3 regions of the Salinicoccus sp. ID82-1 genome follow, and region 2 is predicted to be linked to each of the others. Evidence: riboswitches for the same ligand, from Rfam matches in the RefSeq annotation. Region 2 holds a riboswitch; each other region holds the start of a gene.
What was found. Region 2 has a riboswitch for S-adenosylmethionine ahead of J4760_RS10615 (O-acetylhomoserine aminocarboxypropyltransferase/cysteine synthase family protein). Riboswitches for the same ligand answer to the same signal wherever they lie in the genome.
Positions count from the first base shown of each region.

Region 1: another riboswitch for S-adenosylmethionine. It lies ahead of metK (methionine adenosyltransferase); the one in region 2 lies ahead of J4760_RS10615 (O-acetylhomoserine aminocarboxypropyltransferase/cysteine synthase family protein).
Region 3: another riboswitch for S-adenosylmethionine. It lies ahead of J4760_RS07405 (ATP-grasp domain-containing protein); the one in region 2 lies ahead of J4760_RS10615 (O-acetylhomoserine aminocarboxypropyltransferase/cysteine synthase family protein).

Region 1 covers NZ_JAGFLY010000001.1:955,854-961,975, reverse strand. The annotation lists gene yidD (membrane protein insertion efficiency factor YidD) at 1-73, opposite strand, end outside; gene J4760_RS04970 (NUDIX domain-containing protein) at 149-607, shown strand; gene pckA (phosphoenolpyruvate carboxykinase (ATP)) at 655-2,235, opposite strand; SAM riboswitch class I at 2,386-2,491, shown strand; gene metK (methionine adenosyltransferase) at 2,582-3,775, shown strand; gene J4760_RS04955 (hypothetical protein) at 3,820-4,014, opposite strand; gene J4760_RS04950 (nuclease-related domain-containing protein) at 4,331-5,239, shown strand; gene J4760_RS04945 (NAD-dependent succinate-semialdehyde dehydrogenase) at 5,319-6,122, shown strand, end outside.
Region 2 covers NZ_JAGFLY010000004.1:147,136-153,257, forward strand. The annotation lists gene J4760_RS10600 (cysteine hydrolase family protein) at 35-568, shown strand; gene J4760_RS10605 (YkvI family membrane protein) at 581-1,642, opposite strand; gene J4760_RS10610 (hypothetical protein) at 1,765-2,016, opposite strand; SAM riboswitch class I at 2,108-2,204, shown strand; gene J4760_RS10615 (O-acetylhomoserine aminocarboxypropyltransferase/cysteine synthase family protein) at 2,274-3,551, shown strand; gene J4760_RS10620 (homoserine O-succinyltransferase) at 3,551-4,465, shown strand; gene J4760_RS10625 (chorismate mutase) at 4,492-4,785, opposite strand; gene aroF (3-deoxy-7-phosphoheptulonate synthase) at 4,802-5,839, opposite strand.
Region 3 covers NZ_JAGFLY010000002.1:401,809-407,930, reverse strand. The annotation lists gene J4760_RS07420 (VOC family protein) at 1-914, shown strand, start outside; gene J4760_RS07415 (protein-L-isoaspartate(D-aspartate) O-methyltransferase) at 987-1,568, shown strand; partial or broken gene J4760_RS07410 (DUF2187 family protein) at 1,830-1,940, opposite strand; gene J4760_RS07405 (ATP-grasp domain-containing protein) at 1,971-2,933, opposite strand; SAM riboswitch class I at 3,070-3,172, opposite strand; gene J4760_RS07400 (response regulator transcription factor) at 3,239-3,838, opposite strand; gene J4760_RS07395 (sensor histidine kinase) at 3,816-4,865, opposite strand; gene J4760_RS07390 (ABC transporter ATP-binding protein) at 4,992-5,921, shown strand; gene J4760_RS07385 (ABC transporter permease) at 5,921-6,122, shown strand, end outside.

The DNA.
Region 1 (6,122 bases), on a different contig from region 2:
GGCAGCTCGGTGGAAACATGGGGGAGATCGCTTTCTGATAGAAGCGCATCAGCCATAGAAGGATTGTTTTCATATAATCACCGCTCCAGCATTTAATACTATTATGATATAGGGTACACTGGATTTAAGCAAATTTGGAGATGATAGCATGCTTCGATTCAAAGACCATAAAGGCAGGAAGGTCACGTTGGAACTCGGCTCTGATGCACCACCTGGTCACATACTCTGCATCTGCAGAATGGATGGAAAATATCTGCTGACCGATCATAGAACCCGCGGAATAGAGTTCCCGGGCGGCAAGATCGAAGCAGGAGAAAGTCCCGAGGAAGCGCTGCACAGGGAAGTGTTCGAAGAGACGGGCGCGAGCCTTGATGCAGTCAAATACATCGGTGCGTATACTGTGCATGACGCAAAACCATTTGTTAAGGCTGTATTCTTTGCTGAAGTGAAGGATATATTCTTCATATGCGAATACAGCGAAACACACGGACCGGTCATCTACAGGACAATCGAGGAGATTCCGGAAGACAGGAGAAGCTTCCTGCTGGATGATGCCTGCATCGACTACTTGTATCAGATGAGCAGGAATGACGAATTTTTCAAATAAATGCGCCGGATATCAAATAGGATATCCGGCGCATTATTTTTATTCATCTAGAGTTTGAAGCCGCCTGTTTCAGCAATGCCTTCGGATTCAGCTCCGAACTTCTTGAAGTTTTCTATGAATGATTCTTTCAATTTATGGGCTTTTTCGTCATATGCTTCTTCGGAAACCCATGTATTGCGAGGGTTCAGAATTTCCTTTGGGACACCGGTAACGAAAGCCGGAATGCTCAGTCCGAACACGGAATCCTCTTCAAATGCATTGAGGGCGAGTTCTCCACTGATGGCTCTTCTTACCATGGAACGTGTATATTTAAGGTCCATGCGTTTGCCGACACCATATTCTCCACCGCTCCAGCCGGTGTTGACCAGATATACATCCACGCCATGCTCATCAATCAGATCGCCGAGCATGTTTGCATAGGTCGTTGCATGCAGTGGTAGGAAAGGGGAGCCGAAGCATGTTGAAAATACAGGCTGTGGTGACGTGATTCCGCGTTCCGTACCGGCAAGCTTCGATGTGAATCCGCTCAGGAAGTGGTACATCGCCTGTTCTTTGGTCAGCTTCGAAATCGGCGGGAGCACACCGAATGCATCTGCAGTCAGGAAGATGATTGTTGTCGGGTGTCCGGCTACGGATGGTATGCGTGCGTTGTCTATATGGTCGATCGGGTAGGCTGCACGTGTATTCTCAGTCAGCGACCCATCATCATAGTCCGGTACGCCTGCTTCATCCATGACGACATTTTCAAGTACAGAACCGAATTTGATGGCTTTGAAGATTTCGGGTTCCTTTTCGGGGGAAAGGTTGATCGTTTTTGCATAGCATCCGCCTTCGATATTGAAGACCCCGTCTTCATTCCAGCCGTGCTCGTCATCACCTATGAGTTCCCTTTGGGAATCGGCGGAAAGCGTCGTCTTGCCTGTGCCGGAAAGTCCGAAGAAAAGGGCGACGTCCTTGTTTTCTCCAACATTGGCGGAGCAGTGCATGCTCATGACACCCTGTTCGGGGAGGAGATAGTTCATGATGGAGAAGATGGATTTCTTCATTTCACCAGCATATTCGGTACCACCGATCAGTATGATGCCTTTCTCGAGTGAAACGATGATGAAAGCTTCCGATCCCGTCCCGTCAGTCGATGGGTCCGCTTTGAAAGTCGGCGCAGATACGATAGTGAACTGTGATTCGATATCAAGCGCCTCTTCCTTCGTTTCAGGTCGGATGAACATCGTACGTGCAAACATATTGTGCCAGCTGAACTCATTCACTACACTGAGATTGAGACGCGTCTTCTCATCCGCACCCGCATAGCCATTGAAAACAAAGATTTCTTCCTTTGATCCAAGGTGATCGATGACCTTCTCGAACAGGTTATCGAAAACTTCCTGTGAAATCGGCTGATTGACTTCTCCCCAGTCCACTTTGTTCTCGGATACTGCATCTTTGACAATGAAACGGTCTTTGGGGCTGCGACCGGTGTACTTGCCTGTCTCGGCACGCAAAGCACCTGTTTCCGTCAGTTTGCCTTCTTTTCTTTTCAAGGATTTTTCGACGAGTTGAGACACAGAAAGTTGGAAATGCGATGATTCTTTGGATACCAGATTCTGTATGAGTTCTGAGTGGTTTGTCATAATTTTTGCCCCCATTTTTATGTATTTAGCAAAGTAAATGATACTTTCACGAATTAGTATAACACATTGATAAATGTCGTAACATAATATTTACAAAATAATATCGCCTTGATTTGAATGCAATCATATAGTATATTATAGGGAAGTTATCTCTTATCAAGAGCCGGTGGAGGGAACATACCCGACGAAGCCCAGCAACCTCTTTTCTATAAAGAAAGGTGCTAAAGGATGCAGAAGTTATTCTGATCGATAAGGGGAAGAGCGAAGCCTTTTCTCGTATTATTGAGAAAAGGCTTTATTTTTTGGTAGCAGGAGATAGCTAATAATCATAAAGGAGAAATATTCAATGGCAGAACGCAGACTTTTCACTTCCGAATCCGTAACGGAAGGACATCCGGATAAGATTGCAGATCAGATTTCAGACGCCATTCTGGATGAAATACTAAAAGGGGACCAGCACGCAAGAGTTGCCTGTGAGACAGTTGTCAACACTGGTATGGCAATGATCGTTGGAGAGATAAGTACAAATACTTACGTCGATATCCCCAAAATAGTGAGGGAGACTGTCAAGGAGATCGGATATACCCGTGCCAAATACGGCTATGATTACAAGACGATGTCCGTATTGACGGGTATAGATGAACAGTCTTCGGATATTGCGCAAGGCGTGAATAATGCTGTCGAAACAAGGGAGACGGAAGCCGTTTCAACTGGTGCCGGCGACCAGGGGCTCATGTTCGGTTTCGCCTGCGACGAAACGGAGGAACTGATGCCACTGCCGATCTCATTGGCCCATAAATTATCAAGACGTCTGACACAGGTCAGAAAAGATGGAATCATCGACTACTTGAGACCGGACGGGAAGACGCAGGTCACTGTTGAGTATGACGAAAATAATGCAGTCAAAAGAGTGGATACCATCGTCATTTCATCACAGCACCATGAAGAAGTCGAAACGAAGACGCTCCAGGAGGACCTGATCACCCACGTCATCCAGGAAGTGGTGCCGGCAGAACTTCTTGATGAAAATACACGCTATATCATCAACCCGACAGGGCGTTTTGTCATCGGTGGACCTCAAGGAGATGCAGGATTGACCGGCAGGAAAATAATTGTAGATACCTACGGTGGTTATGCCCGCCATGGCGGTGGTGCTTTCAGCGGCAAGGACCCGACCAAGGTCGACCGTTCTGCAGCATATGCCGCACGTTATATTGCCAAAAACATAGTGGCAGCCGAAATTGCTTCCACATGCGAAATACAGCTTGCATATGCAATCGGAGTCAGTGAACCTGTGTCCATATCCGTGGATACTTTCGGTACTTCAGACTATAAGGAATCGGATATTGTCAATGTCATCCGTAGAACATTCAATCTATCTCCGGACGGCATCATAGAGATGCTTGATCTGCGCCGTCCAATCTATAAGAATACTGCAAGCTACGGCCACTTCGGCAGAGAAGACCATGATTTCCCCTGGGAAAGACTGGATAAGGCAGCCCGATTGAAAGAGGCGCTCTCAAGTCTCAAAGTAAACTAAAAAAAGTCCCGGACATTTGTCCGGGACTTTATATTGGATAAGAATTACTCTGACTCTTCAGATGTCTCTTCTTCCATTGTCATTTCTTCAGTAGTTTCCTCTTCCATTGTCTCTTCTTCCATAGTGCCTTCTTCTGTAGTTGCTTCTTCAGTGGATTCTTCACTACCGCCTCCGCCACATGCACCGAGTACGAGCACTGAAGCAAAGCCGCCTGCCATTAGATACTTTTTGAGTTCCATGATTATTCCTCCTAGTTTTTTAACTATAGGTTAATTGATGACACTCGCTATCTCTCTATCTATCTAGCAAGTTAATAACTTATTACCCATACGAAAAATAATAAAACATGCTGAAACCTATAAATTTTAATTAAGACCAAAAAAAATCACAATAATGGAAGTGGTACCAAATAGCGCTTACAAAAAATAATGAAAAAGCTTGGGGACATTTCCATCAAATTATTTGTTTTTGACCGTAAATGTATATTATTTTGATATAATGAACAAAGCTTCAAGCAAAACAGCTATTCTAATATGGAAGGATTTGAAACAAGGCATGAATACGGAAATCTTTACAGACCCGATTTTTATTGCACTGGCTGCACTGCTGCTCATTATTGCCATTGCTTTCCTGGTCTATTATTTAAAGCATAGAAATAAAGTCGATGCGCTTCAGAAGGACTATGCAAAAGAAAAGGAAAATCTGGTTGAAAAGTATGAATCGGATAATGAAACGCAGCGGCTGGAGCATAAAAAGGAAGTATCCACGCTGAATGAAAAATATCATGATGAAACAACACTGCTCAACAACAAGCTTTCAAGCCTTCGCCAGTTTACAGTGGACAAGGGGGAATATCTTACGGATCTGTCCCTGATCCAGCTGAAGGACCGCCTCGTTCGTAATGAAAAGATCAGGGAGACGGACATGTACATTCTGTCGAACGTCTATCTGCCATCCAGAAACTATACGAATACAAGAAAGATCGACCACCTGGTACTCACACGTACAGGCCTCTATCTGATCGATTCCAAGTACTGGAAAGGGCATATTCTTCACGGTGTGAGCGAAAGCAATTTCGAGGCGCTACCATACGTCGAGTCCTTCTTTGATCTGCTCGACCTGGACAAGTCCAAGGAACAGACCCTGATCTTCGAGAAAGACGATGAAAAGAACGTCTCGGTCAACTATTATAATGATACAATCGAAGAAACCAAAATTTCTGCAGAAAAGCTGAAGAACATTTTCAAGCTGCAGTATGACGTTGTTCCGATCATCTATTTCAATCCGCAGGATAATGGCAACTATTCGATCTCGAACTATTCCACTGATCCATCTATCAAAGTGCTCGTCGGTGAAGAGGAGCTTGAAAACTTCTTCATGAAGTATGTTTTCCATGGCCGTTTCCAGTATACGGTCAAGGATCTCGACGAGATTGCAGAAGCAATCTTCCAATTGAATCCATAAGCCAATTCTTTGTTTTAATGAAAGAAAAGCCCTATAATTTTTTTATAGGGCTTTTTATCCATTCAAAGGAGGCGTCATGATGTCTGAAGAAATCGTGGTACTGAATCCTGCAACCGGTGAAGAGGTTGATCGGATCAGAAAGGATAGCAAAGAGGATATCGAGAAGAAGATCGACAAGGCACATGAAATGTTCAAGCAGTATAAAAAGAAGAACGCATATGACCGCAGTGCACTGATGGTCAGATGGGCAGCGCTCATCCGGGAGAACAAGGATGAGATTGCCGAACTGATTACGAAGGAAAATGGTAAGCCGATCAAGGAAGCCGCAGGAGAAGTGGAGTATGCGTGCAGTTATATCGACTACTATGCCGAAGAAGGCAAAAGAGTGTACGGACGTACAATTCCCCAGCACGAAGATGATGTGCGGCTCGTTGTGACGAAGCAGCCGATCGGTGTTGTTGCTGCCATTACACCGTGGAACTTCCCGGTGGCCATGATGGCAAGGAAGGCGGCACCTGCAGTGGCAGCCGGCTGTACATTCCTGGTAAAGCCGGCAAGTGAAACGCCGCTGTCAGCAATGAGATTCCTCGATCTTGCACTTGAAGCAGGATTTGAAGAAGGTGTCATCCAGTACGTTACAGCATCCGGCAAGGAAGCAGGGGAAGTATTCGCAAAATCTGAAAAGGTCATGAAACTGACATTCACCGGCTCGACTGCCGTCGGCAAGACGCTGATGGAGGGTGCGGCTTCTACAGTAAAGAATATTACGATGGAGCTTGGTGGACACGCACCACTTGTCGTCCATAAGGATGCAGATCTTGATGTGGCAGTGGAACATGCCATTGCAGCCAAGTTCAGAAATTCCGGTCAGACGTGCGTATGT
Region 2 (6,122 bases):
ATTACATGTAAATAAAATATGAGGAGTGAACGACATGCTCATTGCTATAGACCTTCAGAATGATATTTTCGATAAAGATGGTTCAGGCTATGCTGAATCCACAGAAGCAGTACGCGATGGTATCGAATCGCGCATCCAGGAAGCCATAGAAGAGAATGAACCGATCATCTATACACAGAACTTCTATCCAGAATTCGAACAGGAGTCCCGTAGTCTGGAAAGCATCCGTTTTGATGAAGCAATTTTCCCCCAGTTCCGCGAACTTCTTGAAACACATGGTGACAAGTATGAAAAGACATTCTATGGCATCCCTCCTGAGGAAGCGAGGAAAATCCAAAAGAACTATGGAGATGATGTGGAAACCAATCGGAAAATCGAGTTCATAGGCGCAGAGACCAATGTATGCGTACTTGCCAATATCATGATCATCCAGAATATTTTCCCACAGGCTGATATCACCCTCAACAAGGACCTCGTAGCCAGCACCAGTAGAGAGCTGGGCGAGAAAACAATTGATGTCCTATCCAATATGAATGTATTCATTATCGGGAATAATGAACAGCAATAAAAAATCACCTCATTAATGAGGTGATTTTTTTCCTATAACCAGCCTTAACCATTTGATGAACATGGCGATACCGAGCAGCAGTCCGACATATCCCATTACCGGATAGACCGTGCCGACCAGATCCGCAAAACCCGCAAAGCTCAATATATAACCAAGTATAAGCGATACTGGCAGCATTATTTTATAACGCCGGCTGCCAGGACGGCTGAATCGGTTCAGAAATGGATAGAGCATGCCTACCGCCGTATTGTATATGACAAGCAGCATCGCTATTGAAAGCAGAAGTCCAAGTACCGGATGGATTTCATCTGCCAGAAGCAGCATCGGCAGCTCCACATCATTCACTTCATTCATACGTGCCAGCAGACCATTATTGATCAGGAACATGAGCAGGATGATGACGACACTGCCGATGATGCCACCCCATCCCGCCACTTTTCTCGAATCGGAACGTGAACCCATCATGGTCAGGAAACTGAAAGCGACAGCAATAGTAAAACCGCTGTATGTAATGGCGTCCCACCACCATGGTCCCAGCGGTGTTGCTTCAGGCTCGGCATACTGGTCAGCTTCACCAAAAGGTACAGCTGGACTCATAAAATTAATGAAAGCAATGATGACCACAATCGCCAGCAGATAAGGGGTGATGGCTCCCAGCGCCAGTACAATACGGTTGAAATCGAGGTTCAGTGTAATATAGACGGCAATGATTAATATCAGTGAACCCACCCATGGTGCCACACCGAAGCTTTCGTAGAATGTGGATCCGGCACCTGCGAACATGATGACAGCTACACCATAAAGAAAGAATGCAAGGACGACATCAACGATGCGTCCAAAAATATTCCCGAACATGCTCAGAAGCGAGTCGACATGCGACTCTGCTTTAATATCAAATCCTACATCCGCCGTCCATTTTCCTGTAAACAGTACCAATAGCCCCGACAGCAATATGGCAAAGATGCTCATCGTTCCATTATTTGTGAAAAACTGCAGTATTTCCTGCCCCGTGGAGAAACCCGCACCGACGACTACACCGGTGTAGGCAAATCCTATCTTGAGGGCCCGCCTCATATTGGCCACCTTGAATCACTCCAAAATATCTTGAAATTTATTTACCAGAACAACTTCATACTATACATGTGCCACCATGTTGGCAATTGGCAAAAACCGCATAATACCTCCAGCCTCGAATTCTACTCAAGACTCCCTTCCACACGATCATATATGTATTCCGCTTCATGATGCTCAAGACCATAATCATGCATGATGGCATCGATGATCTGCACTCTCGTCAAACCTTCTCTACTGTACTTCATGATACCATCGCGCATTTCTTCCATATGGTCATGGGCGCTTATTCTATCCTTGGTCCGCTTCAACTGGTAGCGGCTGCCGATGAACAGCATCAGTGCGAGCACCATCAGGATGATGATCAGAATATCCACTGGACCACTCCTTTGCTGAAAGTAGCTCAAATTTTAAAATTATTTGACAAATTCACTCCTTCTATAGTAACATAGTTTCTAATTAAATAATTGCTTATCCAGAGTGGTGGAGGGAATGGCCCTGCGAAGCCCGGCAACCTTTTCAGTAAGGTGCTAAATCCAACAGGTAACAACCTGAAAGATGAGTTGACGCGAGAGTCTCCCTTAATCTTTGGGTAGGCTCTTTTTTTATTAATCTATACTTGGAGGAATGTAAAATGGCAGAAGATCACCGTTTCGAAACAAAACAGCTGCATGCTGGACAGGAAGTGGATGCTACTACGAACTCCCGAGCGCTCCCGATCTATCAGACGACATCCTATGTCTTCGATGACACCAAACATGCTGCAGAACTATTCGGTCTGCAGGATGTCGGCAATATATATACACGCATCATGAATCCAACTACAGCAGCGCTCGAAACCCGGGTAGCTGAACTTGAAGGTGGTGTAGCGGGCCTTGGTGTGGCTTCGGGTATGGCAGCCATCACCTATGCAATCCAGGCTGTAGCGAATAGTGGAGACCACATCGTTTCAACAACGAGCCTATATGGTGGTACACATACGCTGTTCACACATACCTTCAAGAAGTTCGGCATCGAAACTTCTCTTGTAGACACTAAAAATCCTGAAGATGTTTCACGTGAAATCAAAGATAATACGAAAGCCATTTTCATTGAAACCATCGGCAACCCGGAAGGAAACGTAGAAGATATACAAGCACTTGCCGATATTGCAGAGAAAAATGGCATTCCGCTGATTGTCGATAACACTTTTGCGACACCTTACCTGTGCAGGCCGATTGAACATGGGGCACATGTAGTGGTCCACTCGGCGACCAAGTTTCTTGGCGGACACGGTACCTCGATCGGTGGCGTAATTGTAGATGGCGGCAACTTCAATTGGGATAATGGCAAATTCCCCGGTCTGACCGAACCGGATGAATCCTATCATGGACTGGTTTTCACAGAAGCATTCGGTCCGGCGGCCTACGCATTCAAAATAAGAACGACGCTTCTCAGGGATACAGGGGCAGCACTGTCACCTTTCAATGCGTTTCTGCTGACACAAGGAATCGAAACGCTTTCCCTCCGCATGGAGAGACACGTGGAAAATGCAGAAAAAGTGGCTGCATTCCTCGAGAGCCACGATAAGGTGGAGTGGGTCGACTATGCGGGACTTGAGTCGAACAGATACTATGCACTCAAAGAAAAATATCTTCCGAAAGGCGCATCCTCCATATTCACCTTCGGTGTGAAAGGCGGCTATGAAGCCGGAAAGACTTTTATCGAATCTCTGGAGCTCTTCTCACTGCTCGCCAATGTGGGAGACGCCAAATCGCTTGTCATCCACCCTGCTTCCACAACGCACTCGCAGCTGAGTGAAGAGCAGCAGCTTACGGGTGGTGTGAAGCCGGAGACCATCCGACTGTCCGTTGGTCTTGAGCACATTGATGATATTCTGGATGATCTCAGGAAAGGGCTGGATGCAATCTAATGCCTATTAAAATTATAGAAGGTCTCCCTGTCAGGGAGCGTCTTCAGAAGGAAAATGTATACACCATAGAAGCGAAGCGGGCGCATACGCAGGATATACGTCCGCTCCGCATACTCATTTTAAATCTTATGCCTAAGAAGGAAGAGACCGAGCTTCATCTGTTGAGGCTGCTTGGAAACTCTCCATTACAGGTGGATATAGACTTTATGTACATGACTACACATCAAAGCAGGAACACGCCGACCAGCCACCTGCAAAAGTACTATCACACTCTGGACGAAGTGCACGACAGGCGTTATGATGGGATGATTGTCACGGGTGCACCTGTCGAAACATTGGACTTTGAACAGGTGAACTATATAGAAGAACTGCGTGAGATCGTCGAGTGGTCCGAGACACATGTGTTTTCCAGGTTTTTCATATGCTGGGGAGCGCAGTTTGCACTGAACCACTATTTCGGCATAGAGAAATCACTGCTCCCAAGCAAACTGTTCGGCATCTTCGACTACGACAATCTGATGCCGACCCATCCATTGATGAGAGGATTCGATGATACGTACCACGTACCTCAATCCCGACATACACAGGTGGACAGGATAGGCATCAAAAATGTCGAGACGATTGATATACTGTCGTCACATCCTACATTCGGACCGGATATACTATGTACTAAAGACCAGCGCAATCTGTTCATATTCGGTCATCTGGAGTATGAACGCAATACACTAAAAAACGAATACGACAGGGATTGCGAGGCCGGCCATGAAATTGCATTGCCCCATAACTACTTCCCGGAAGATGATCCTTCTGCTGATCCCGTGTTCAACTGGAAAAGCCATGGACATCTGCTGTTTGGCAACTGGATCAACGAAACATACCAGAACACCTATTATGATCTGTCGGAACTAGAATAGCCTGCGATATTATCGCAGGCTATTTCTTATATCTTATGGGAGACATTATAATTTTTTAAGTTTTCATGCTGTCGTTTTTTGGAGAGTGCCATGAGATGCCTGAAAAATGAGTCCGCATAGATCTCCAGACTTTGATCCTGCAGTCTTTCTACATTTCTACAAACGACTTGCTCTTCACGTGCTTCGTCAAATACCGGAATATTGTTCATCATTTTATATTCGGCAATATTCTCCGCAATCTGCATCCGTGCTTCAAACAGCGCAATAAGCTCTGCATCCAGTTCATCAATTCTGTGCCTCAATTTTTCATGTGTATTCATGGCCACCCCTCCTTATCTACTGCTGTACGATCTGTTTGCCGGTAGCAGTCTTCTTCTCGATATCAAGCAGCATGTTGATCGTCTGCATCAGTTCACCGAATTCATCCGGCGTCAGACACTGCTGACCATCGCTCCATGCATTTTCAGGTTCTTCATGTACTTCGATCTGCAGTCCGTTTGCCCCTGCCATCACAGCTGCCTTGGCCATGGATGGAATCAGATGTCTTACACCTGCAGCGTGGCTCGGGTCAACAACGATTGGAAGGTGGGACTCTTTCTGGATCACCGGCACTGCCTGGATATCCAGTGTATTTCTGGTTGCAGTCTCGAAAGTGCGGATACCACGCTCACAGAAGATGACGTTATCGTTTCCACCAGCCATGACGTATTCTGCAGACATCAACCATTCCTTCATTGTGGCCGACATGCCACGCTTCAATAGAACAGGCTTGTCCGTCTGTCCGATTGCCTTCAGCAGGTCGAAGTTCTGCATATTGCGCGCACCGACCTGGATGACATCCACCATCTCGACGAAATCATCGATGTAGTCTGTGGACATCAGTTCCGAAACAATCGGCAATCCTGTTTCCTCTTTGACTACGTTAAGGATGCGAAGACCTTCGAGTCCAAGGCCCTGGAAAGCGTATGGCGACGTTCTCGGCTTGAATGCGCCACCTCTGAATGTATTCGCACCTGCCGCTTTAAGCTTTTTGCCAAGTGCGACCATATCATCTTCATTTTCGACTGAACAAGGGCCTGCACATACCATGAAGTTCTCGGCACCTACTTTGACACCATCGATGTCTATTACGCTATCATCCTCATGAAACTGTCTATTTGCTTTCTTATATGGCGCTTGGATACGATGAACCCCCTCGACAATCCTGTATTTTGCGAAATCATTTTCCGTAACAACCGATGTATCACCAATCAGACCGATCACTGTCCGGTTCTTGCCGTCCGAGCGGTTGACTCCAAAACCTGCTCCCTCGATATTATTGACCAGTTCCTGAATTTCCTGTTCCTTGGCATCGTGCGCAACATGAATAATCATAATAAAACCTCCCAGTATATTTGTAAAAATAAAACCGCCACCTATTATATAAATAAGTGGCGGTAGTTTGAATAAAATGATATACCGAGCTCTAGCCACTTATTTATATAAATGGCTAGACATCACAAAATGCTTTAGCCATCACTGATACAAACAGAATTTGTTTTACGTTTGTACGCAATGATGATGGGTACAAACGGTATCAAAAATAGCTAAAGTAAAATCGATTATGTTGTTGTTGTCTGGTAAGTAACATATAATCGCCTCTTTTGAGATGTGTTGA
Region 3 (6,122 bases), on a different contig from region 2:
GTATCCATCACGTCTCTTCCATCACCAGGGAGATACTCGACAACCACGAATTCTATACGGACATTCTTGGATTGCGACTGGTGAAGAAGACAGTGAACCAGGACGATACAAGCATGTATCACCTCTTTTATGCCGACTACATGGGCACCCCGGGCGCAGATATCACATTCTTTGAAATCGTGAATGCACCGCAGTACCAGTCTGGCACCAACAGCATCTCGAGAACCTATTTCCGGGTACCGACGAGAGAGGCACTCGAATTCTTCAAGGAACGCTTTGCGGATGAAGGCGTCTATCATGAAGGCATCATCGAGCAGTTTGGCAGGACCATCATGAAATTCGAAGATAACGAAAGGCAGCGGCTTGCGCTGATTGTCGAACAGAGTGATGAACACACTACGCCGAATGACCATCCCGAAATACCCAATGAGTATGCCATCACTTCCATCGGTGCCGTCGAAGTGACCGTGCAGTACATCAAGCCGATGGTCCAGTTTCTGGAACTGCTCGGAGGTCGGGTTGAAGGTGAATTCGATGATGATGCTACTGAAGCTGTAGTCAACGTCGGCAACGGCAGCGTGTATGTCATCGAACAGCGTAACAGCCAGCTGGAAAAGGAAGGCTATGGCAGTGTCCATCATTTCTCCCTGCGTGTGGATGATGAGGATGCCCTGCTTGAAATGAAGCAGAAGGTCGATCAGGAAAACTGGCGGAATTCCGGCATCGTCGACCGTCACTACTTCAAAGCACTCTATATTACTACGGTGGGCAATATTACAGTCGAAATCTCCACGGACGGTCCAGGCTTCGATGTTGATGAACCTGTGGAATCACTGGGAGAGAATCTGTCCCTGCCACCAAAATTCGAAGAGCAGCGCGACTTCATTGAAACATATCTGATTCCGATCAGATGATGGAGATTGAAATGCCCGACTGTATTGTTTGTCGTTTTTCAGGGTAGCCACTTAAAAAGGAAGGTGAGACTCATGAAATATGATGCCAAAGAAATTACAGCATTTTTTCAGACACTCGACCGCAGCAGGTTTATGGACCGGCATAAGGAACAGGCGGAAATGGATATGCCTTTCTCCATCGGTCATGGTCAGACGATATCCCAGCCTTCCCTCGTACTTGCAATGACCATCCGCCTCGAGCTTGGAACAGACCAAAGGGTGCTTGAGATCGGAACCGGCTCCGGCTTCCAGACAGCACTTCTCGCCAAGTTTTCAAATGAAGTGTATACCGTTGAAAGAATCAGAGCACTTCATGAAAGTGCCAAAGAAAAACTGGCGGCAGAGGGATTTTCCAATATCCACTTCCACTATGGTGATGGCAATCTCGGCTGGGAGGAACATGCGCCCTATGACCGGATCATGGTGACTGCGGCCGCCAAGGAACTCCCCGCTGCCCTCGTCCGTCAGCTCTCACCCGGTGGAAAGATGATCATTCCCATCGGTGATACTTTCGCCCAGGACCTCCAGCTGGTCGAAAAGGATCCACATGGCAAAATTCGGACTTCATCCATCGAGCAGGTAAGATTTGTCGGAATGAAGGACGACAAGGCCTGAGGGCTTTGTAGCAAGTGGATAAAAGCAAACCTCATCCTGTGGATGAGGTTATAGACTGTAGACAAAGTCATTATAAAATGACATGTCTTCAGTCTTTTTTTTGGGATTGGGCGGGGTGGGGTGGGGTGATGGCATCAACTCACCATCGTAGGCGGTGCCATGGCAAGTTAGGAGATTAATTCACCATCGCGGGCGGTGCCATGGCAAGTTGGAGGGCCAACCTCATTCCCACTCGCCCACCCCCAACAAACCTGAAACGCCATTGACGATGACCGAGTTTTCATTCACTTTCTCGACTTTGCCTCTCATATCATCAAATTCCACGATATTTCCGACTTTCGCTGCTCTTATTTCTACTTCCTCAAACCTCATTCTGTGGATGAGGTTTTTAACTGCCATCGATTATTTCGATGCAGAAACCGATGTCTTTGTCACCGCTTCAAGCTCGCTTTTCAGGAACTTTGCAAGTTCAAGCATGCCGAACTGGCCCGCTTCCGCTTCTGCATCGCTGTTATAGTTTGTATTCGTATTGATATCGTAAGTGTAGATGTTTCCTGCCTCATCCTGGATGAATTCGATGCCTGCGACCTGGATGTCATTGGATTTCAGGACCTGCCTGTATTTCTCGAGTACAGGGTGGTCGAAGTCCTGGACGATTCTGAACTTCGGCGTCTCGGCAGGTGCACTGTCTGCCGGGCAGAACAGATCCTCGATCGAGCATGTATCTGCAGGGCATAGTTCAAACCCTTCCGACGTATCGACACGGACGGCATAGACAAATTCACCGCCAACAAACTCACAGCGCGTAATGAAGGATTCCGGAGACTTGATGTAGTCCTGGAGCAGCGTCACGCCATCGACCGGCGCCTCGAACGCATCACTCTCTACATATCTTTCGAGTACCTCGATGGAATCGAACAGCTGGACACCAAGACCCTTTCCAGCACGGTTGTGCTTTGTGATGAAGGACTGACCTTCGAACTGCCTTGCAGCTTCAAGTATCTGGTCCTTTCCGACTGCAGCGACGGTTTTCGGTGTCTTTACACCATGCTCCTCGAGTTCCAGGTACTGCAGCACCTTGCTCACCTCAAGCTGAAGTGCCCGGCTGCCATTGATGACCGTACGACCATGATGCTCAAGCCATGCCAATACAGCATTGGAAAGTTCAGGTGCATAGCGGTTGCCGCGTGTATGTGACGAGGCACTCATCCTGTTGTAGAAGATGCCTTCAGGCGGTGTGGCTGTCAGATCCACCGTACCTTGAGACAGCTGCCAGTCCTCATAGGGCAGCCCCAGTTCATCGAGACGTCTGAAAAGATGTTCTGTCCATTCCGGATTTTCATGCAGTACATATATTTTAGCCATAGTCATTCCTCCTGCTTTGTCTATCTCCTACTGCTCGCAACTCTATCCTTTCCATCACCTGTTCCGCAACCGCTTAACCATCTATAAAAATAGAAGCCCTTTTCGGATAAGAAAAGAGCTTCCTGCAATTCATCTCTTCTCATCTTCCAGGCGTGCACCTGATGGAATTGGCACAGTGTTCAAAGAACCCGCTGCCGAAGCGTCATAGGGCCATCTCCCTCAGCTTCTCTGGATAAGAATTAAATTCATATTAAATTAGTAGGTTAATGGATATGATAAAGCAGAAAGAATTATCTGTCAATAGTTCAGCTTCTATAATAATACACTACGAGCTGTGTCCGGTCGCGCAGTTCGAGTTTGTTGAGCATCTGGGAAATGTAGTTCCTGACCGTCCCCTCGCTCAGGTACAGTTTTTCTGAAATCTCCTTGTTGCTGAGTCCTTCTGCAACAAGCTCCAGTATTTCACACTCCCGCTTTGATAGTGCCTCCATCGCCTTGAAATGGGATTTCGTCGCCATGCTTTTTACAATATCGCTGTCAAATACCATGTTGCCGGAAGCGACTGCCTGGATAGCAGGAAGAATGCCCTTGAAATTATCCTTCAAAAGATACCCCTTGCAGCCGATCTTCAGTGCTTCATGGATGTACGCATCATCTTTGAAAGTCGTGATCAGGAGAATATTGGCATCCGCCCACTGCTCAAGTATTTTTCGGCTCGCTTCCAGCCCTGTTACACCATCCATTCTGATATCCGTCATAAGTAGATCGGGCTGATACTGTCTATACAGCTCAATCGCCTCCTCCCCGCTACGGCCCGTTGCGGCAACGGTATAGCCGGAACCTTCGAGAATGGTACTGAGAGCGCTGACCACCAGTGCATCATCATCCACTATGATTATGTTCATCTCTCTCCCCCTCCTTATATAATGTGATGTGGATTGAAAACCCGCCCTCATGGAATGTATTGAAGATGCCGTTGTACTTCCCGACCACTTCCTGCATGGCAAGCAACCCCATCCCCTTCTTCACTGCAGGACGTTCCGACCCGTCATCTTTAATGGAGATTATGATGACATCCTTCTGTTCCCTGATTGCGATTCTGACGTTCTCGGCATCCGAATGCTTTCTGATGTTGGTCAGCGATTCCTTGATGATGCTCAATATATCCATCTTCATTTCATGGTCGAGAGCGGAAGTGACGTCATATCTCAGTCGTATGTGATACCGGTCCATCTCCTTGATGTAGTCACTGATCCTTGCCTCAAGGTCAATCGAGGTTTCATACAGCTGATGGATGCTTGTCCGTATATCGTCCATGCCGCCCTTCAGACGCTCCTGCAGCAGTTGAAGAGACTGCTTTATCTTTGCTTCATCCTTTATGTATTGGAGGGATTCTATCAGCAGGATGCTTGTACTGAGTGAGTGGCCGAGCGCGTCATGCATTTCCCGTGCGATACGGTTGCGCTCATTAAGCCCCGCCATATGAACATCCTTCTCGTGATTTTTAAGCAGTTCATTATGCTGCCGTCTAAGCAGCAGGTTGTCGCTCGTCAGCTGATCCCTTATTTTCCGGTTCTCCCTTTCATATGAATCAAGCCTTGCCCTCAGATAGCTCATGTAGAGGACGAAGAGTGCAATCATCAGTAGGATGACCTCCGCTTCGATGAAAAGGAGGACCAGCGTGGCGAAGGCAATACCTCCATATCTTACTGCGACCACCAGTGTGAACAGCGGCATATAGAATATCCACTCTGTGCTTGCGAAGATGAAGACCAGATAGACTGCTGATACGGCAAGCACACTGTAGCGGTATTCAAACACATCCACAATGAAGAACAGGATGAAGGCAAGCAGCGCGATCACGAGGCTCGGCTCGTCAATGGTGATGAAGTAGTACGCCGTGAGAATAAAATAAAGAACCATCTTTTCCATTACATTTATCAGGCCAGCCACCCCCATTCATGACAGATGTCATGTGCAGTCATTATTCTATACACTAACGCAGAACTTAATAACAGTATAAACTGAAAGCATCAATCAATACAGGGGGATATTGCCATGATCAGAATGGAGAACGTCGTCAAAAGATATAATGAGCTGATCGCACTGGACCATTTTTCTTTTGCAGCAAAAGAAGGAGAAATCATCGGACTGCTCGGTCCGAATGGATGCGGCAAGACGACTGCAATCAACTGCATGCTGTCACTACTTACTTTCGACAAAGGAGAAATCGAGATATTCGGCCAGCAGGTGCATCCGAACAACAATGCGGTCAAAAGCCGAATCGGCATCGTACCCCAGGAGCTGGCCATCTTCGACAAGCTGAATGTCTACGAGAACATCGACTTCTACTGTGGACTCTATGTGACGGACCGCAAGAAACGCAAGGTGCTTGTTGAGGAGGCGATCGAGTTTGTGGATCTCGGCAAGTACCGCAAGTTCGTTCCAAAGAAGTTGAGCGGCGGCCTGAAACGACGCCTCAACATTGCCTGTGGAATCGCGCATAAGCCGGCGCTTCTGTTCATGGATGAGCCTACGGTCGCAGTCGACGCACAGAGCAGAAACTTCATACTGGAAGGCATACGTAAAATGAAAGCCCAGGGAACGACCATCATCTATACAACCCACTACCTGGAAGAGGCCGAGCAGCTGTGCGACCGCATGGTCATCATGGATTCCGGTCGTAATATTGCTTCCGGTACTGTCCATGAGCTGCAGAACACAATCTCCACGCAAGAACGGATTGAAGTCGGCTTCATTACAGAAGATCAGACAATCGAGGCACAGCTTGAAGAGCTGCCCCACGTCGTAAAGGTGACAAAAAGAAATGGAAACTACCTGATCCATTTTGAAAAGCAGGAGAACAATCTGCCGGATCTCATCAAGTTCATGGAATCAAGAGGTATGAGCTATACGGAGCTTTCAAGTGAGCGGTCGACACTGAGTGACATCTTTCTCGAACTCACAGGAAAGGAGCTGAGGGACTGATGGTGATTCTACGCATGATCAGATACTTGATCAGTATCAATTTCAAGGACTTCGGCTACTGGTTCTGGACTTTATGCTATCCGCTCCTGATGTGCGGACTGTTCACAATGACCACATCGAGTATGGGTGGTACGGAAATCGAAGACATAGAAGTCGGTATCGAACCCGGGCATCCCGTGACGGAAGTGCTCGGCACCATCG